Regions from separate parts of the Phyllobacterium sp. T2-21 genome, predicted to be linked through region 2. Evidence: predicted binding sites of a transcription regulator. Region 2 holds the regulator's gene; the other holds the start of a gene.
The links. The regulator PhoB, encoded in region 2, activates phosphate uptake and scavenging genes when phosphate is short. The targets are predictions, from matches to a motif close to TGTCATNNANCTGTCAT.
Positions count from the first base shown of each region.

Region 1: ACZ5FP_RS18485 (alkaline phosphatase) is a predicted target of PhoB. The motif match lies at 3,648-3,664, and genes of this name have one in related genera.

Region 1 covers NZ_AP027913.1:70,827-78,874, forward strand. Annotated here, with positions in the region: gene ACZ5FP_RS18465 (hypothetical protein) at 1-215, shown strand, start outside; gene ACZ5FP_RS18470 (hypothetical protein) at 202-939, shown strand; gene ACZ5FP_RS18475 (hypothetical protein) at 1,087-1,518, shown strand; gene ACZ5FP_RS18480 (hypothetical protein) at 1,646-2,806, shown strand; gene ACZ5FP_RS18485 (alkaline phosphatase) at 3,713-5,467, shown strand; gene ACZ5FP_RS18490 (hypothetical protein) at 5,535-5,999, shown strand; gene ACZ5FP_RS18495 (ABC transporter ATP-binding protein) at 6,004-6,690, shown strand; gene ACZ5FP_RS18500 (ABC transporter permease) at 6,687-7,964, shown strand.
Region 2 covers NZ_AP027912.1:172,940-180,987, reverse strand. Annotated here, with positions in the region: gene pstC (phosphate ABC transporter permease subunit PstC) at 1-1,427, shown strand, start outside; gene pstA (phosphate ABC transporter permease PstA) at 1,424-2,743, shown strand; gene pstB (phosphate ABC transporter ATP-binding protein PstB) at 2,805-3,578, shown strand; gene phoU (phosphate signaling complex protein PhoU) at 3,602-4,327, shown strand; gene phoB (phosphate regulon transcriptional regulator PhoB) at 4,342-5,028, shown strand; gene ACZ5FP_RS00880 (vWA domain-containing protein) at 5,029-6,219, opposite strand; gene ACZ5FP_RS00875 (AAA family ATPase) at 6,299-7,138, opposite strand; RNA gene ssrS (6S RNA) at 7,687-7,843, shown strand; gene ACZ5FP_RS00865 (5-formyltetrahydrofolate cyclo-ligase) at 7,871-8,048, shown strand, end outside.

The sequences.
Region 1 (8,048 bases), on a different replicon from region 2:
GGTATTGGTATGTGTGCAAACTGCTTCACGTACCAATATCTCCCACTGACGCCGTCCAGTTGTCGGTAGATCGCCGCGAATGGCAGGACGGCATTTACGGGTCTCTGAATGCGATCTTGGAGCGAATGCACAAATCGCACGGATATGAGATCCATCCCTTCGAGCGGGCGCGGATAGACGAACTCATGGTCAGCCTTCGCAATGACAAAAAATAACTTTTCTGACCAGCGGAAAAAATCCGCAACAGCGCTGAGAGCCCTCGCAACGATCTTAAGCCGAAAACGGGTGTGTTCAGATGTAGGTCCTCTGAACGCCGCGGCAGAACAATGCTCGTTAGCGTCGGCCCATGGCGACAAGGCTTGGGGCTACGATATCACCAACCTGACGTTCCAGCTCATCTCACCTAAGGGCACCGTTCCGGCCAAAACAACCGGCTTCCGGATCGAGTTGAATATATCGATGATCGGCCGCTTCGAAGGCGAGCCCGATGATCAGTTCGCGAAGCTCGAGATAAATGTGGAAAAGTATGCTCAGGGGCCGGCCGGTGCCGAATTGAAGGCTGCATGGCACTTTGACCGTCACATCATTGATACAAAGAAAGACAGCCCCCACGTCACGGAAGACATCCACCCTCTATACCATTTTCAGTTCGGGGGAGCCCGTATGACAAAAGTCGCCGATCAGCTCGGCCAAACTCTTTTACTTGACCCACCCCGCCTCATGCATCCACCAATGGACGGCATCCTAGCGGTCGATTTTGTACTGGCAAATTATGCAGGCGAAATTTGGAAATCGCTCCGAGAGGATACACAATACGCGAATTTGATCGTTCCGCAGTTCGAAAGGTTCTGGAAGCCATACTTCGACGGCGTGGCTGGCAGCTGGGCAAAACCACGATCTATCGTCTCAGGATTTCTATGTCCGTTTGTGATCGGTTAGCTAAGCGTTTGCCGCAGGCACGACTAATCGGGGTCGGTTCATAGGGAACTAGATGCGGCCGTGAACTACTCACCGAAACTGATCTTCAAACGGCGTTGTACGCAAGTTCGACGAACTTGCATCTTGAGCGAGACTGGGGGCCAAAGAATGATGGGCGAATTCAATCGGATGACAGTGGTAGCTGCTGCTGAAGTTGTTTCAGATAGCTATTCTCATAGCGAGATTGACGTTCTCGAAGTGCAATGGGGAATTGAGGATCGGGGCGGAGGTGGCAGCAAATCAGCCAAGGTCGTCAGCCTTTCCAAGGCTGCAATCGAAGGTGGCCCGGCGGTCTACACGGAATTCGGCCAAGTCAGCTTGGAGCGGGCCATGATCGAAAAAGCGCTCGCAAACTGGTCGACTGCCAAAGAGAAGACGTCTTGGCAAAAGCTGAAAGCAGGTCTGAAGTTCGACGGCTTTGAGATCATTGAACCAGCCGAAGAAGACGACGTGTGGGGGAGACGAGCCTCAAAGGCACCAGCGACTCTCGTCAGGATGGGCTGTCCGAAGAAGAAGACGCGACATTCAGGCTTCAAATAAATCTGGTCACTGCAAGACTGTTTTTGCGCCGCCTAGACCACAGGCCATATTGATAAGCTCATCTCGGTAAATCTGTTGCTGCATAACCAGCTGGCTGCACGAATGAAAACTCACGAACGGTTTTTGAATGTTGGACCTGTTTGATCCCCGCATCCCTGAAGCAAAACTTCACGATCACTTTCGTCTCATCACCGCCCACCCTGACTATGCTAAGGTCAAGCCTGTCATTCAAAACTGGGCGACAGGCCTGCTGGGTCGAAGGGGTGAGAGCGGAAAATTCATCAACGAATTCCAATCGACGTTCAATTCCTCGATGTGGGAGCTGTATCTCAACAGAGCGCTCATCGACTTGGGATGCAGGGTCGACTTTTCGAAGTCGGCACCGGATTTCTTCATCAAAGGACCCGGAAATTACGAGTTCAACATAGAGGCTGTCGTCTCTGATCAGCCCCCGACAGCAAAGCAGTGGAAGATCTTTAGCGAGCAGGATTTCAAGACGCGTGGTGCGCTGAAACTTGCTGGAAAGATGAGGGACAAGCTTGATCTTTTCCGCGGAAGCAATGGAAAGAAGCATCCGTATTCTTCGATGAGCCATGTGCGTGGTCGACCATTTGTCATCGCTATCGCTCCTTTCGACAGCGACCTCTCGCTCACTCAAAACAACGAACTCATCAACATGGTCCTTTTTGGCATGGCACCGCCGGTTCTCGAAGAGTTAGACCTAGGGAAACAAGGCAGGATAACCTTTCTCCAGAAAGCCTCGGGTGCGTCGGTTGAGATGGGAATTTTCACGAACGATTCGTTCAAAGAGATCAGCGCCGTTTTCTTCTCTACGGTCGGGACCTTCGGAAAGGCCGTCGTTGAAAGTAAAATTGATAGGCTCGTCCGGGCAACGCGCTACAGGCTGATTGATAAGGACAAGATTGAGCCCGGTTCGAAGCTCTGGCAGGTCGGGACGCACCGGTTTCAGCTCGCCTCGTTGAACTACCTCCTCACGCAACGACGAGAAAGCGGCCACCAGATCGGCGGTGCAGATTTGCTTATCCAACATTCGTCGTTTCATCGTGAAACCCATCTGGATGGGCTTCAGGTCTATTTCAATCCGTATGCAGAGGTGCCGTTTGACCCAAAATTCCCATGGCCCGCAGAAGTCGCTCTCAATTATTACGAGGTTGAAAGCGGTGAGCACATCCAAGCGCATCCTGACGGCGCGCTCGTTTCAAGGCAAGTTTATGAAATAACCTCAGAAACCATCCGTCCTCTGCTCGGCACATATGGCTTCCTTTGATGATGGCGAGCCGGCTTGATGTGCGCGAATATCGCTCGCCCAATCCCGCCTCTCCCATCTAACCCGCATGGAGCCATTTGCGGGAGAGTGCGGAATCCTGCGTTTAGATTTGATAACGGCGTGATCTTACATGCTAGCTGAACGTTTTAGATTTTGATGCAGCTAATCGTGCAGCATTTTACTTCGTATTGCAAAGTTTCCAGACGTTCGTCAAAGCGTGGTTTGAGCAAAACTTTGCGCTAATGCCTTGGATTAGCGCGGCTTTCTCGTTGGCGTAGGATTCCGCACTCTTCCGCAAATGACCCGCTTTGGTCGGTCTCAGCCCCAAGGGTTTTGAGGCGGATTGCTGCGTCTTTTATTCTCTAACTTATTGTTTCCGCAATCATTTAGAAATTCCGCGGTTTCGGGCTTAGAACCCCGGATTGTAGACATTCACGCTACAATCAAAAATGTCCTAAACTCGCCTGTTATCGGCGTTTTCAAAGGAAGATCTACTGGTCCTTAGCGGCACATGCAAACGATCGTTTTCCGATCACTGGCGATTTTATGCAGCTGGCCTCTGATCAGCGGGTTTCGCGGATCCCTCTACAAGTTTCTCCTCCACCCCTAATCATTGAATCGGCCGTTTGAACGATTGAATTCAGCCTGAATCGGTTTGGCCATTTACCCGTTGGTGGCAGATGAACGCGCAGCGCCTTGAGACTTTTCAGAGTCTCAAGGCGCTGCGCAAAGATGCGGGGTCGTGGACTTCAGACATGACAACGCCCCACCGCAAGTTCTGCAATAAAGCTGCTGCGATCATTGCATCCTGTGAACTTACGGGTTGTAAAAACTGGCGCGATTTCATCTGGCTGTCATCCGGGATTTATAAAGGAGAGGGGAAGCTAACCAAGTTGGGGGTATGAAATGCGTAAACTTTTCCTTGTGGTGGCGTCGGCGGCACTCTTGTCCGGGGCGGCCCATGCGACAACGATCTATCCGCTGGACCGGGCCACGGTCCTTGCAGGCTCGCCATTCGATTTCAAGGTTGAATTCAGCAAGGTCGTGAAGCCGGAAGACGTGAAAGTCACGATCAACGGCGAGAGCTACGACGCTGTTTTCGGCAAGGCCGCCCAATTCGTTGCCGAGGAGAAGGGCGCTGAAGACAAGGTGCTCGGATCCGCGCTCATCCTGCGCGACATCAAGCTTGCGAAGCCCGGCCAGTACAAGGTCGAGGTATCGGCTGGCGACGAGAAGAAATCGGTCGGCTGGGATGTATACACAACGTCCGACACGCCCAAAGCCAAGAACATCATCTTCCTGCTGGGTGACGGTCTTTCCGTTGCGCACCGCACCGGCGCCCGCCTCATGTCCAAGGGCATGACCGAGGGGAAGGCCAATGGCCGCCTTGCCATGGATGACATTCCGCCCGTCGCCTTCATCGGCACCTCCTCGACCTCGGCGATCGCTACCGACAGCGCCAACACCATGTCGGCCTATATGACCGGCCACAAGTCCGCGGTAAACGCACTCGGCGTCTATGCTGACCGCACGCCGGCCAGCCAGGACGACCCCAAGGTCGAAACGATCGGTGAGGCTCTGCGCCGCACCGGCAAGAAGTCGCTCGGCATCGTGACGACATCCGAAGTGCAGGACGCGACACCTGCCGCGCTCGTTTCCCATACGCGCAAGCGCGCCGACAAGGCCGACATCGTCGGCATGATGTACAACGTCAAGCCGGACGTGCTGCTCGGCGGCGGCTCGGCCTATTTCCTGGCCAAGGACGTGCCCGGTTCGAAGCGCAAGGACGACAAGGACTATATCGCGCTCTTCAAGGAGGCCGGTTACGCCCTCGCCACCGACAAGAATGAACTGGCCGCCGCGGCTGGCTCGAACCAGGGCAAGCTGCTCGGCCTCTTCCACACAGGCAACCTCGACGTCACGCTCGATCGCGAATTCCTCAAAAAGGGTACCGTCGATAAGTTTCCCAACCAGCCGGGCCTGGTTGATATGACCAAGGTGGCGCTCGACAGGCTGTCGAAGAATCCGGATGGCTTCTTCCTGATGGTGGAGGCTGCGTCCATCGACAAGATGAGCCATCCCCTCGATTGGGATCGCGCTTTGATCGATACGATCGAATTCGACAAGGCCATCGCGGCTGCACGCGAATTCCAGGCGAAAAATCCGGATACGCTGATCGTCGTCACTGGTGACCATACGCACGGCGTCTCGATCATCGGCACTGTCGATGATGATAAGCCGGGCACGGAAATGCGCGACAAGGTCGGCACCTATGCCGCCGCAGGCTTCCCGAACTACGAAGACAAGGACGGCGATGGCTATCCGGACCGAATCGATGTTTCCCGCCGTCTGTTCATCGCGGCCAACAACGGTCCTGACCACTACGAGACCTTCCGTCCGAAGCTCGATGGTCCTTTCGTTCCGGCGATCCAGAACGAGAAGAAGGAATACGTCGCCAACGAAGCTTACAAGGACGTGCCGGGCGCCGTCTTCGTCCAGGGCAACATCCCGCGCGATGAGGATAGTGGCGTTCATGCGGTGGACGATGTCGTGCTGCAGGCCGTTGGCCCGGGTGCGGAAGGCTTCCGTGGTTACATGGAACAGAGCGACGTCTATCGTGTCCTCGCCGACGCTTTCGCACTCGGCGCGTCAAAGATGTAAATCTGTCCGGCTGACGAACAGGGCAGGCGGCCGAAAGCCGCCTGTCCTCCCGTTTAAGGAGATTGCGATGACGGAGAAGAAGACCTTTGCTATTTGTCGTCGGGCGCTGCTCACGGCCGCTGCGGTCTTGCCTTTCATGGGCATTGCCGCACGCGCAAGCGCTGCCGAAAAACTGGGCTTCGGCGAGCTCTACAAAAGCTTTGGTCCGCTCGGTCTCGAATTTTCCGACAAGGTGAAGCAATTGAGTGGTCAGGAGATTGCCATCAGCGGCTTCATGGCGCCGCCACTGAAGGCGGAGGCCGCATTTTTCGTCCTGACGGAAATCCCGATGTCGCTCTGCCCGTTCTGTTCCTCAGACGCCGACTGGCCGGATAATATCATGGTCGTCTATCTCTCGGCCAAGCAGACCTTCGTGCAATTCAATGCGCCGATCATCGCGCGTGGGGTGCTGGAGTTCGGCTCCTGGACCGATCCGGAAACCGGCTTCATCAGCCAGTTGCGTCTTCGGAACGCGGCTTTCAGGACCGTCTGACACCATGCTCGCGCTCGACGTTACCGATCTTCAAATGCATTTTCCCGGCTTGGCTGCGCCGGTCCTCGCCATCGAGCGATTTCATCTGCCGGCCGGTGGCCAGCTGGCGATCACCGGGGCTTCCGGCTCGGGCAAAAGCACATTCGTCAACGCGATTACCGGCCTGGAAAACGTCACGCAAGGCAAAATTTCCTGGAATGGTATGGACATCACCCGTCTTTCCTCCGGCCGGCGCGATGCTTTTCGCGCACGCAACATCGGCCTTGTCATGCAGGATTTCCATCTTTTCCCCGGGCTTTCCGCTTTCGACAACGTGGTTCTCCCGGTCAGGCTTGCGCGCCGGCTGACCGTCGAGGAGCGGGAGCGTGCGATTGCGCTGCTTTCAGCCACCGGGATCAACCGCGTCGGGCAGGGGGTCGAGACACTGTCGCGTGGTGAAATGCAGCGTGTCGCCGTCGCCCGTGCGCTGCTGCAGCGTCCCGGCGTCATCGTCGCTGACGAGCCAACGGCCAGTCTTGACCGCCATGCGGGCAACGAGGTTGCCGAGCTTCTGCTGCGGCTTTCCGCAGAGCAGGGCACGACACTGGTGGTGGTCACGCATGATGCCTTCCTGGCGGAGCGTCTCGGCCGCCGCATCTGCCTGGAGAGCGGGCGTGTCGACGAGGATAGTGGAGAGAGTGCCGCGCAATGATGAAGTTCATTTTTGCCGACCTGCGGCGATTCTGGAGCGGCGCGTTGGCCGTTGTGGTGCTCATTGCATTGTCCGTCGCTTTAAGCGTGACCGTGACGTTGCAGGAGCGGGCCGTCCGGCTCGGCAGCGCGCGTGCGGCCGAGAAATTCGATCTGCTGGTCGGAGCTGCCGGCAGTGAAACCCAGCTTGCGCTTTCGGCCGTTTTCCTGCAGCCGGCGCCGCTGCCGCTGATGGAGGGTGGCGTTCTCGGCCGCCTCGCCAACGATCCGCGCGTCGAACTGGCGGCGCCCGTTGGCTTTGGTGACTCCGCTTACGGTTTTCCGATCGTCGGCACCACGACAAGCCTGATTTCGACGCTGTCTCCGAACCTGGCGCAAGGGGCGCATTTCGCGCGCCTCGGCGAAGCGGTGGTTGGTTCCGATGTGGCGCTGTCGCCTGGAGCGCAAATCAAACCGATGCACGGCACGGCGGAAACGGGCGGTGAAACCCATACGGCTATTGCCTACAAGGTGACTGGCCGTATGGCGCCGACGGGAACCGCTTGGGATCGCGCCATCCTGGTGCCGATCCGGGCCGTATGGCAGCTTCACGGCATGCATGGTGAAGAACATCATGACCATGAAGGTGGGGAAGCCGAGTCGCACGGTGCCGGGCCGAAAGATCACAGCCATGAGCACGAGCATGGCCATGTTGATGCGGATGCGCCCCTGGACGAGTATTTCGATGCGCAATCCCCTGGCGTTCCTGCCATTCTCGTCAAGCCGAAGACGGTTGCCGACGCTTACCGCCTGCGGCAGGAATACCGCACAGGCGCAACGCTCGGCGTTTTTCCGGCGGAGGTGCTGACGCGGCTCTACGCGACGTTGGGGGACGCCCGCAGCCTGCTTCTGGCAATTGCCCTGGGTACACAGGCGATCGTCATCGCCGCGATCGTGCTGGTGACGATCATGCACGTGGGATCGAGATGGCGGCAGATCGGCGCCTTGCGCGCGCTCGGCACACCGGTTCGCTCGATTATCGCGCTCGTGTGGGGAGAGCTTTTCCTGCTGTTCGTCGCCGGGATCGCATTGGGGATTGCCCTCGGCTACGCCGCAGCATCGACGATCTCGGCGCGGCTGACCGCATCGACGGCCGTCCGGCTGCCTGTTGATTTCGCGCCGAACGATTTCTGGCTGGTGACTGGTTTTCTCGCTGTTGCGGCATTCGTCTCCATTGTTCCCGCGCTTGCCGCTTTGCGTTCCAGCCCCGCTGCCGCTTTGCGTGCGTCTGGCTGAGTGCATCTGCGTCCTTATACGTATTGTCGTATAATGGCTTTTTAAACGCTTCCGCGTATATCATTACTTTAATCGCATTCGCGT
Region 2 (8,048 bases):
GTCTTGTCGGGTTCTTTCTTGGACGCCAGCGCGCCATCAGCAAAGATGACAGAAGTGTCAAAGCCCATTCCTTGCCGCATTATCACGGCTGGTGGGTTTTTCTGGTTTCCGTATTGCCAGCAATTATCTTCATCCTGGTCTGGGCCGTCGGCTCGAGCTTCTATATCGAGCGCCAGGCCATCAACAGCCTGCCGGTGCACAACAGCGAAAGCGTCATTGCCAGCCAGAGCCTCGAGCTTGGCATGGTCGGCGGCATCGCGCGGGGTCTCGACAAGCTGACGGACCAGGAACGGGCGAACCTTCCAACCACTTTCTCCGAATTGCGGCCGCTGCTGTCGAGCAAGGGCGTGGCCCTGGCGACGGAAGGCCAGGACTTCATGATCCCCGTTGCCGTGCAATGGAACAAGAGCACGGCGCGCGCGCATAATATCGGCGCGGTGGTCGCCATTGTCCTTGCCGTTGCCGGTGCGATCTTCGGTCTGTCCGGCGTCAACGTCCGCACGCGGGCCCGCAACAATGTCGAGCGGATCATCCTCTGGGGACTGCTCGCAGCCTCGACCATCGCCATCCTGACGACGGTCGGCATCGTTTTGTCGATGCTGTTCCAGACCATCACCTTCTTCCAGTCCGTAACCCCGTCGAGCTTCTTCTTCGGCACGGTGTGGGATCCGCGCTTCTCCGCAGCCGGCGGCAATGGGGCGCAGGGTCAGTTCGGTCTCATTCCGCTGCTTGCCGGCACGCTCTATATCGCGCTTGTCGCCATGCTGTTTGCCGTGCCGGTCGGCTTGTTCGCCGCCATCTACATGGCCGAATATGCCAGCCGGAACGTGCGGTCGGTGGTCAAGCCGCTGCTTGAAGTGCTGGCGGGCATCCCGACGATCGTCTACGGCTTCTTTGCCCTTGTCACCGTCGGACCGTTCCTGCGCGATATCAGTGCGGCCATATCGGGCGGCTATCCCTTCATCATGGCGCAGAGCGTGCTGACCGCCGGTATCGTGATGGGCGTGATGCTGATCCCTTTCGTTTCCTCCCTGTCGGACGACATCATTACCGCCGTTCCGGGGTCGCTGCGTGACGGCTCGCTCGGGCTTGGATCGACGCGTTCGGAGACGATCCGCCGCGTCGTGCTGCCTGCCGCGTTGCCCGGCATCGTCGGTGCGCTGCTGCTCACCGCGTCGCGCGCCATCGGCGAAACGATGATCGTGGTTCTGGCGGCCGGTGTTGCGGCGAACCTCAACATCAATCCGTTCGACGCCATGACGACCATCACCGTAAAGATCGTCAACCAGCTGACAGGCGATCTCGAATTCAATTCACCGCAGACGCTGGTGGCATTCGCCCTTGGCCTCACCCTTTTCTTCATCACGCTGGCGATGAACATTTTCGCGCTTTACATCGTGCGTAAGTACCGGGAGCAGTACGAATGACCGACACAACACTCAATCCTGCTGCAGTTGCTCCGGCAAAGGTCGTCCGGCGCGACATCGGTCTGAAGCGCCGCTATGCCGCCGAGCGCCGGTTCAAGATTTACGGCATCACCGCGATTGCCATCGGCCTGTTCTTCCTGGTTGCGCTGCTCTACTCGGTGATTTCCAACGGCTACACGGCGTTCTGGCAGACGGAGGTCAGCCTCTCGGTCAAGCTCGACGAGAAGGTGATCGACCCCACGAACAAGCGTGCGACCGACCCGACCGTTCTGCTGACCGCGAACTATCCGATCCTCGTGCGCAATGCCCTTGCCGAAAAGCTGGGCGTCAGCCTTGACGACAAGCCGGCGATCCGCGAACTGAGCAAGCTCGTCTCCGACGGCTCGCGCAGCCAGCTGCGGGAACTGGTTTCAGGAAATCCGGCACTGATCGGCACGACGCAGAACCTCTGGGTGCTGACCGGCGGCGACATCGACTCGGCCTTCAAGGGCCAGATCGACCTGAGTGTCGATCAGGCAAACCGCAAGGTATCGGACCGCCAGGTTGCCTGGATGAACACGCTGGCCAAGGAAGGCGCCATGGCGCAGCGCTTCAACAGCGGCCTGTTCACCTTCGGCGCATCGAGCCGTCCGGAAACGTCGGGTCTCGGTGTCGCGCTCATCGGCTCGCTCTACATGATGCTGATTGTCCTCTGCCTTTCCCTGCCCATCGGCGTGGCCGCATCGATCTATCTGGAAGAATATGCCAAGAAGAGCCGCCTGACCGATATCATCGAGGTCAACATCAACAATCTGGCCGCGGTGCCGTCCATCGTCTTCGGTCTGCTTGGACTGGCCGTGTTCATCAATTTCTTCGGCCTGCCGCGCTCCGCATCGCTGGTCGGCGGCCTGGTGCTGACGCTGATGACGCTGCCGACGATCATCATCGCCACCCGTGCGGCCCTGCGCGCCGTGCCGCCATCCATCCGCTCGGCGGCGCTGGGCATCGGTGCCTCGAAGACGCAGATGGTGTTTCACCATGTACTGCCGCTGGCCGCACCCGGCATCCTGACCGGCACGATCATCGGCCTTGCCCACGCGCTGGGCGAGACCGCACCACTGCTGCTGATCGGCATGGTGGCCTTCGTCGCCAACTATCCGGTCACGCCGCTTGATCCGTCAACGGCCCTGCCGGTGCAGATCTACATGTGGGCGAACGAAGCGGAGCGGGCCTTTGTCGAGCGCACATCCGGCGCTATCATCGTGCTGCTTCTGTTTCTTGCAGTCATGAACATTGGAGCCATCATTCTGCGTCGCCGCTTCGAGCGGCGCTGGTAAACGGGAGCGAATTATGAATCTCATGACAGAACGATCTCTCGAAAAAGCGGTAAACGACAAAATGAGTGCACAGGTCAATACGATCAAAATGCAGGGCAAGGATGTCACCGTTCACTACGGTGAAAAGCAGGCCCTGTTCGGTGTCAGCCTCGATGTGCCGGAAAAGATGGTGACGGCGCTGATCGGCCCGTCCGGTTGCGGCAAGTCGACCTTCCTGCGCTCGCTCAACCGCATGAACGACACGATCGAAGGCTGCAAGATCGGCGGCAAGATCACGCTCGATGACGAGGATATCTACAATCCGAAGATCGACGTGGTCGAGCTGCGCGCTCGCGTCGGCATGGTTTTCCAGAAACCCAATCCGTTCCCGAAGTCCATTTTCGAGAATGTGGCCTATGGCCCGCGCATCCATGGTCTTGCCAAGAACCGGCATGAGCTGGAGGAAATCGTCGAGAAGAGCCTGCGCCGCGCCAGCCTGTTCGACGAGGTCAAGGACCGCCTGCATGAAGCCGGTACCGGCCTTTCCGGTGGCCAGCAGCAGCGCCTGTGCATCGCCCGCGCCATTGCCGTCAGCCCGGAAGTCATCCTGATGGACGAACCCTGCTCGGCGCTCGATCCGATTGCCACGGCAAAGGTCGAGGAACTGATCGACGAACTGCGCCAGAACTACACCATCGTCATCGTCACCCATTCGATGCAGCAGGCGGCCCGCGTTTCGCAGCGCACCGCCATGTTCCATCTCGGAAACCTCGTCGAGGTGGGCGATACGGAAATGATGTTCACCAATCCGACGGAAAAGCGCACGCAGGACTACATCACCGGACGCTTCGGCTAATCACGGGAAACAGGGATAAGAATATGACCGAGTCGCAGCATACCGTCCGTTCCTATGACGACGAACTGAAGTTCCTGACGCACAAGATCGCCGAAATGGGCGGCCATGCCGAGCGCATGGTCGAACAGGCCGTCACCGCCATGGTGAACTCCGACAACGCGCTGGCCCAGCGCGTCATTTCGGACGATCTCATCCTCGATGCCGGACAGCGCGAGATCGACGAAAAGGCCATCACCATCATCGGCAAGCGCCAGCCCATGGCGATCGATCTGCGTGAGATCATCGGCGCCATCCGCATTTCCTCCGACCTCGAACGGGTCGGCGACCTCGGCAAGAACATCGCCAAGCGCGTTGTCGCCGTCACCGATACGCGTCAGACGCTGTCGGTCTATCGCGGCCTGCAGACCATCGCGGAACTCGCCCTGACGCAGCTGAAGGACGTGCTCGACGCCTATGCGACACGCTCCGTGCAGCAGGTCAACATCGTGCGTGAGCGCGATGATGAAATCGATGCGCTGTACACATCGCTGTTCCGCGAACTCCTGACCTACATGATGGAAGACCCGCGCAACATCTCCGCCTGCACGCACCTTCTCTTCTGCGCCAAGAATATCGAGCGCATCGGAGACCATGCGACGAACATTGCTGAAACGGTCTACTACATCGTGACGGGTGCCCAGCTTCCGGCCGAACGGCCCAAGGAAGACCAGACCCACAGCATCATCGTCGATGAAGCCAGACAGCCTTAATTAGGATTCCAGCAATGGCGATCGCTCCCAAAATCACTGTTGTCGAAGACGAGGAAGCGCTCAGCGTCCTTCTCCGGTACAATCTTGAAGCCGAAGGTTATGTCGTCGAGACAATCGCACGCGGTGACGAGGCGGAAATTGCGCTGCGTGAAAAAGTGCCGGATCTGCTCATTCTCGACTGGATGCTGCCGGGTCTTTCCGGCATCGAACTCTGCCGCCGTCTGCGGGCGCGGCGCGAGACCGAAATCCTGCCGATCATCATGCTGACGGCGCGCGGCGAAGAGAGCGAGCGGGTGCGCGGCCTTGCCACCGGTGCTGATGACTACATGGTCAAGCCGTTCTCGACCCCGGAACTGCTTGCCCGCATCAAGGCCATGCTGCGCCGGGTCAATCCGAGCCTGCTGTCGCATGTGCTCAGCTTCGGCGATCTGAAGCTCGACCGCGAGCAGCACCGCGTGTTCCGCAAGGAGCGCGAGTTGAAGCTCGGGCCGACCGAATTCCGCCTGCTGGAATTCCTGATGCAGTCCCCCGGCCGGGTGTTCTCGCGCGGCCAGCTCCTGGACAATGTCTGGGGCGCAGACATCTACGTGGACGACCGTACCGTCGACGTGCATGTCGGGCGGCTGCGCAAGGCCATCAATATCGGCCGCTCGATCGATCCGATCCGCACCGTGCGCGGTGCGGGGTATTCGTTCGGGTAGTCAGTGCCTGCGCGAGAGTTCGCGCGTCGCCCCCTCGATACCCGCCAGGGTCATGGGATACATGCGATGCGCGAAAATCTTGCGGATCATTGCCGTCGAGGCGGTGTAGTCCCAATATTGTTCCTTTGACGGATTGAGCCACGCGGCGTTCTTCCAGTGGTCGAGCACCCGGCCGAGCCAGACCGCGCCCGCCTCCTGGTTCCAGTGCTCGACCGATCCGCCCGCATGGGAAACCTCGTAGGGCGCCATGGCGGCATCCCCGACGAAGATGACCTTGTAGTCCGGTCCGTATTTATGGATGAGATCGAGCGTCGGTATGCGTTCCGCATGGCGGCGGCGGTTGTCCTTCCACACACCCTCGTAGAGGCAGTTGTGGAAGTAGAAATATTCCATGTGCTTGAATTCCGAGCGGACGGCGGAGAACAGTTCCTCGGCGATCCGGATATGCTCGTCCATGGAGCCGCCCACATCGAAGAACATCAGCAGCTTGACATGATTGCGCCGTTCGGGCCGCGTCTGCACGTCGAGATAGCCGTGTTCGGCGGTTGACCTGATGGTGCCGGAAAGATCAAGCTCGTCATCGGCGCCTTCGCGCACCCAGCGGCGCAGCCGTTTCAGAGCAACCTTGATGTTGCGGGTGCCCAGCTCGACACTGTCGTCAAAATTCCTGAATTCACGCTTGTCCCAGACCTTGACCGCCCGGCCGTGCCGGCCCTCGTCCTGGCCGATGCGCACGCCTTCGGGATTGTAGCCATAGGCACCGAAGGGTGAGGTTCCGGCCGTGCCGATCCACTTCGAGCCGCCCTGATGCCGGCCCTTCTGCTCCTCAAGCCGCTGGCGCAGGGTTTCCATCAGCTTGTCGAAACCGCCCAGCGCCTCGATCAGCTTCTTCTCTTCTTCGGTGAGGTGCTTTTCGGCGAGCCGGCGCAACCATTCCTCAGGCAGATTGGCAATGTCGACACCGCTCTCGCCGCCGAGCAGTTCCAGCCCCTTGAACACGTGGCCGAAGACCTGATCGAAACGGTCGAGATGGCGCTCGTCCTTCACCAGGGCGGAACGGGCGAGATAGTAGAACCCTTCCACATCATAGGTCACCAGCCCCGCATCCAGCCCCTCAAGCAACGTCAGATATTCCCGCAGCGATACGGGAATCTTGGCCGCCTTGAGCTCGAGGAAGAAGGGGAGGAACATGGCTAAACCCGCTTATTGTCGTCGATGAACGGCGTCAGTTCGCCGATCCGGCCCTTTGTGCCGGGGCGGACGGAGAGCATCATCCCTGCCTCCTCGCCATGAAGGCCAGCCGCTCGAACAGGTGTACGTCCTGCTCGTTCTTCAGCAGGGCGCCGTGCAGTTTCGGCAAGGCGTTCTTCGGGTCGGCGCGCAAATCTTCCGGGGCGATGTCGTCGGCAACCAGCAGGCGGATCCAGTCCAGCGCTTCGGAGGTCGACGGCTTCTTCTTCAGGCCGGGCACATCGCGGATCTCGTAGAACTGGGTGAGGGCGGCGCGCACGAGGTTCTGCTTGATGCCGGGATAATGCACCTCGACGATCCGGGTCAGCGTATCGACATCCGGGAAGCGGATATAGTGGAAGAAGCAGCGGCGCAGAAAGGCGTCGGGCAGTTCCTTCTCGTTGTTGGAGGTGATGATGACGATTGGCCGGTGTACGGCGCGGATCGTTTCGCCGGTTTCGTAGACGTGAAATTCGTTGCGGTCGAGCTCCTGCAGGAGATCGTTGGGAAACTCGATATCCGCCTTGTCGATCTCGTCGATCAGCAGCACGACTTTCCTGTCGGTCGTGAAGGCATGCCACAGCTTGCCGGGCTTGATGTAGTTGGCGATGTCGTTGAACTTGGCATCGCCGAGCTGCGAATCGCGCAGGCGGCTGACGGCATCATATTCGTAGAGGCCCTGCTGCGCCTTGGTGGTGGATTTGACGTTCCATTCGACCAGTTCCAGATCGAGCGCCGCCGCGATCTGCCGGGCAAGCTCGGTCTTGCCGGTGCCGGGTTCGCCCTTGACCAGCAGCGGCCGTTCAAGCGCAATCGCCGCATTGACCGCCACCATCAGATCCTTGTCGGCCACATAGGCCGCTGTACCTTCAAACCGCATCGCATTCCCTTTCGTGATCGACGAAGATTAAGGGGCGTGCCGGAGGAGGGCAAGAGCCGTCGGGGAATGCGGCGATATGGTTTTCCCGTTGCCACGCCCGCTGTCGCGTCTGGCTGTTTAAAGGTGGGAAAGACGGGCGGTCCCTGGAACGCGGGTCTTGGGGTATGTGGTATGCAATGCTTGCGATCCAAGGACCACCCGCCCCGGCGTTTTCAAGTTTTTGCCCAATGCGCATCCATTGGGTAAAACCTCCCCGGCTTCACAGGTTTTCCTCCCTGTGAAGCCGAAGCGCCGGTCCTTTCCCGACTTGCGAAAGTTTCCGGAAGCATTCCCGCCGGAAAGGACAGGGATGAGAATAACGTGGGTTGGGAAGTGGTGGATAAGTTGGTGTGGTTTTTTGTGATGGAGGTCTTTCACCCCCCTCTGTCCGGCAGCCCAGAGGGGGTGTCCCACGCCTCCACGATGATTATGCGACAAAGATTGTGCGGGGAGGGAAAATCGTTTGCCGCGCACTGGTGCAATGCCTGCATCCGTCCTATATTCGGATCGGCGCTCTGCGCTTCTCGACAGGAGAGACATATTCCCCGGGGCCTTAATGATCCCTTAGGGAGCTGTCCCTGAGGAGGCCCGTGGGCTTCTTCACACGGCACCCACCTACTTTGTAGGTTCCCGGGATCGACTTCTCCATCGGTTGTGTGGACGCCACTTTTGTTTCATCCCGAGCCGGTTCGCATGCCGGCGCCCCATGAAATCAAGCCCGTGCAGCACCACTCCCCCATCAAAGAGCTGAAGAAGAAACTGCGCCTGGAGGCCCTTGGCCGCCGCGATGCGCTGACGACGGAATTCCGCATCGAAGCCTCGATGCGCATTGCCGATTTCGGTCTGGCGGCGCTTGCCGTCGATGCGGGCA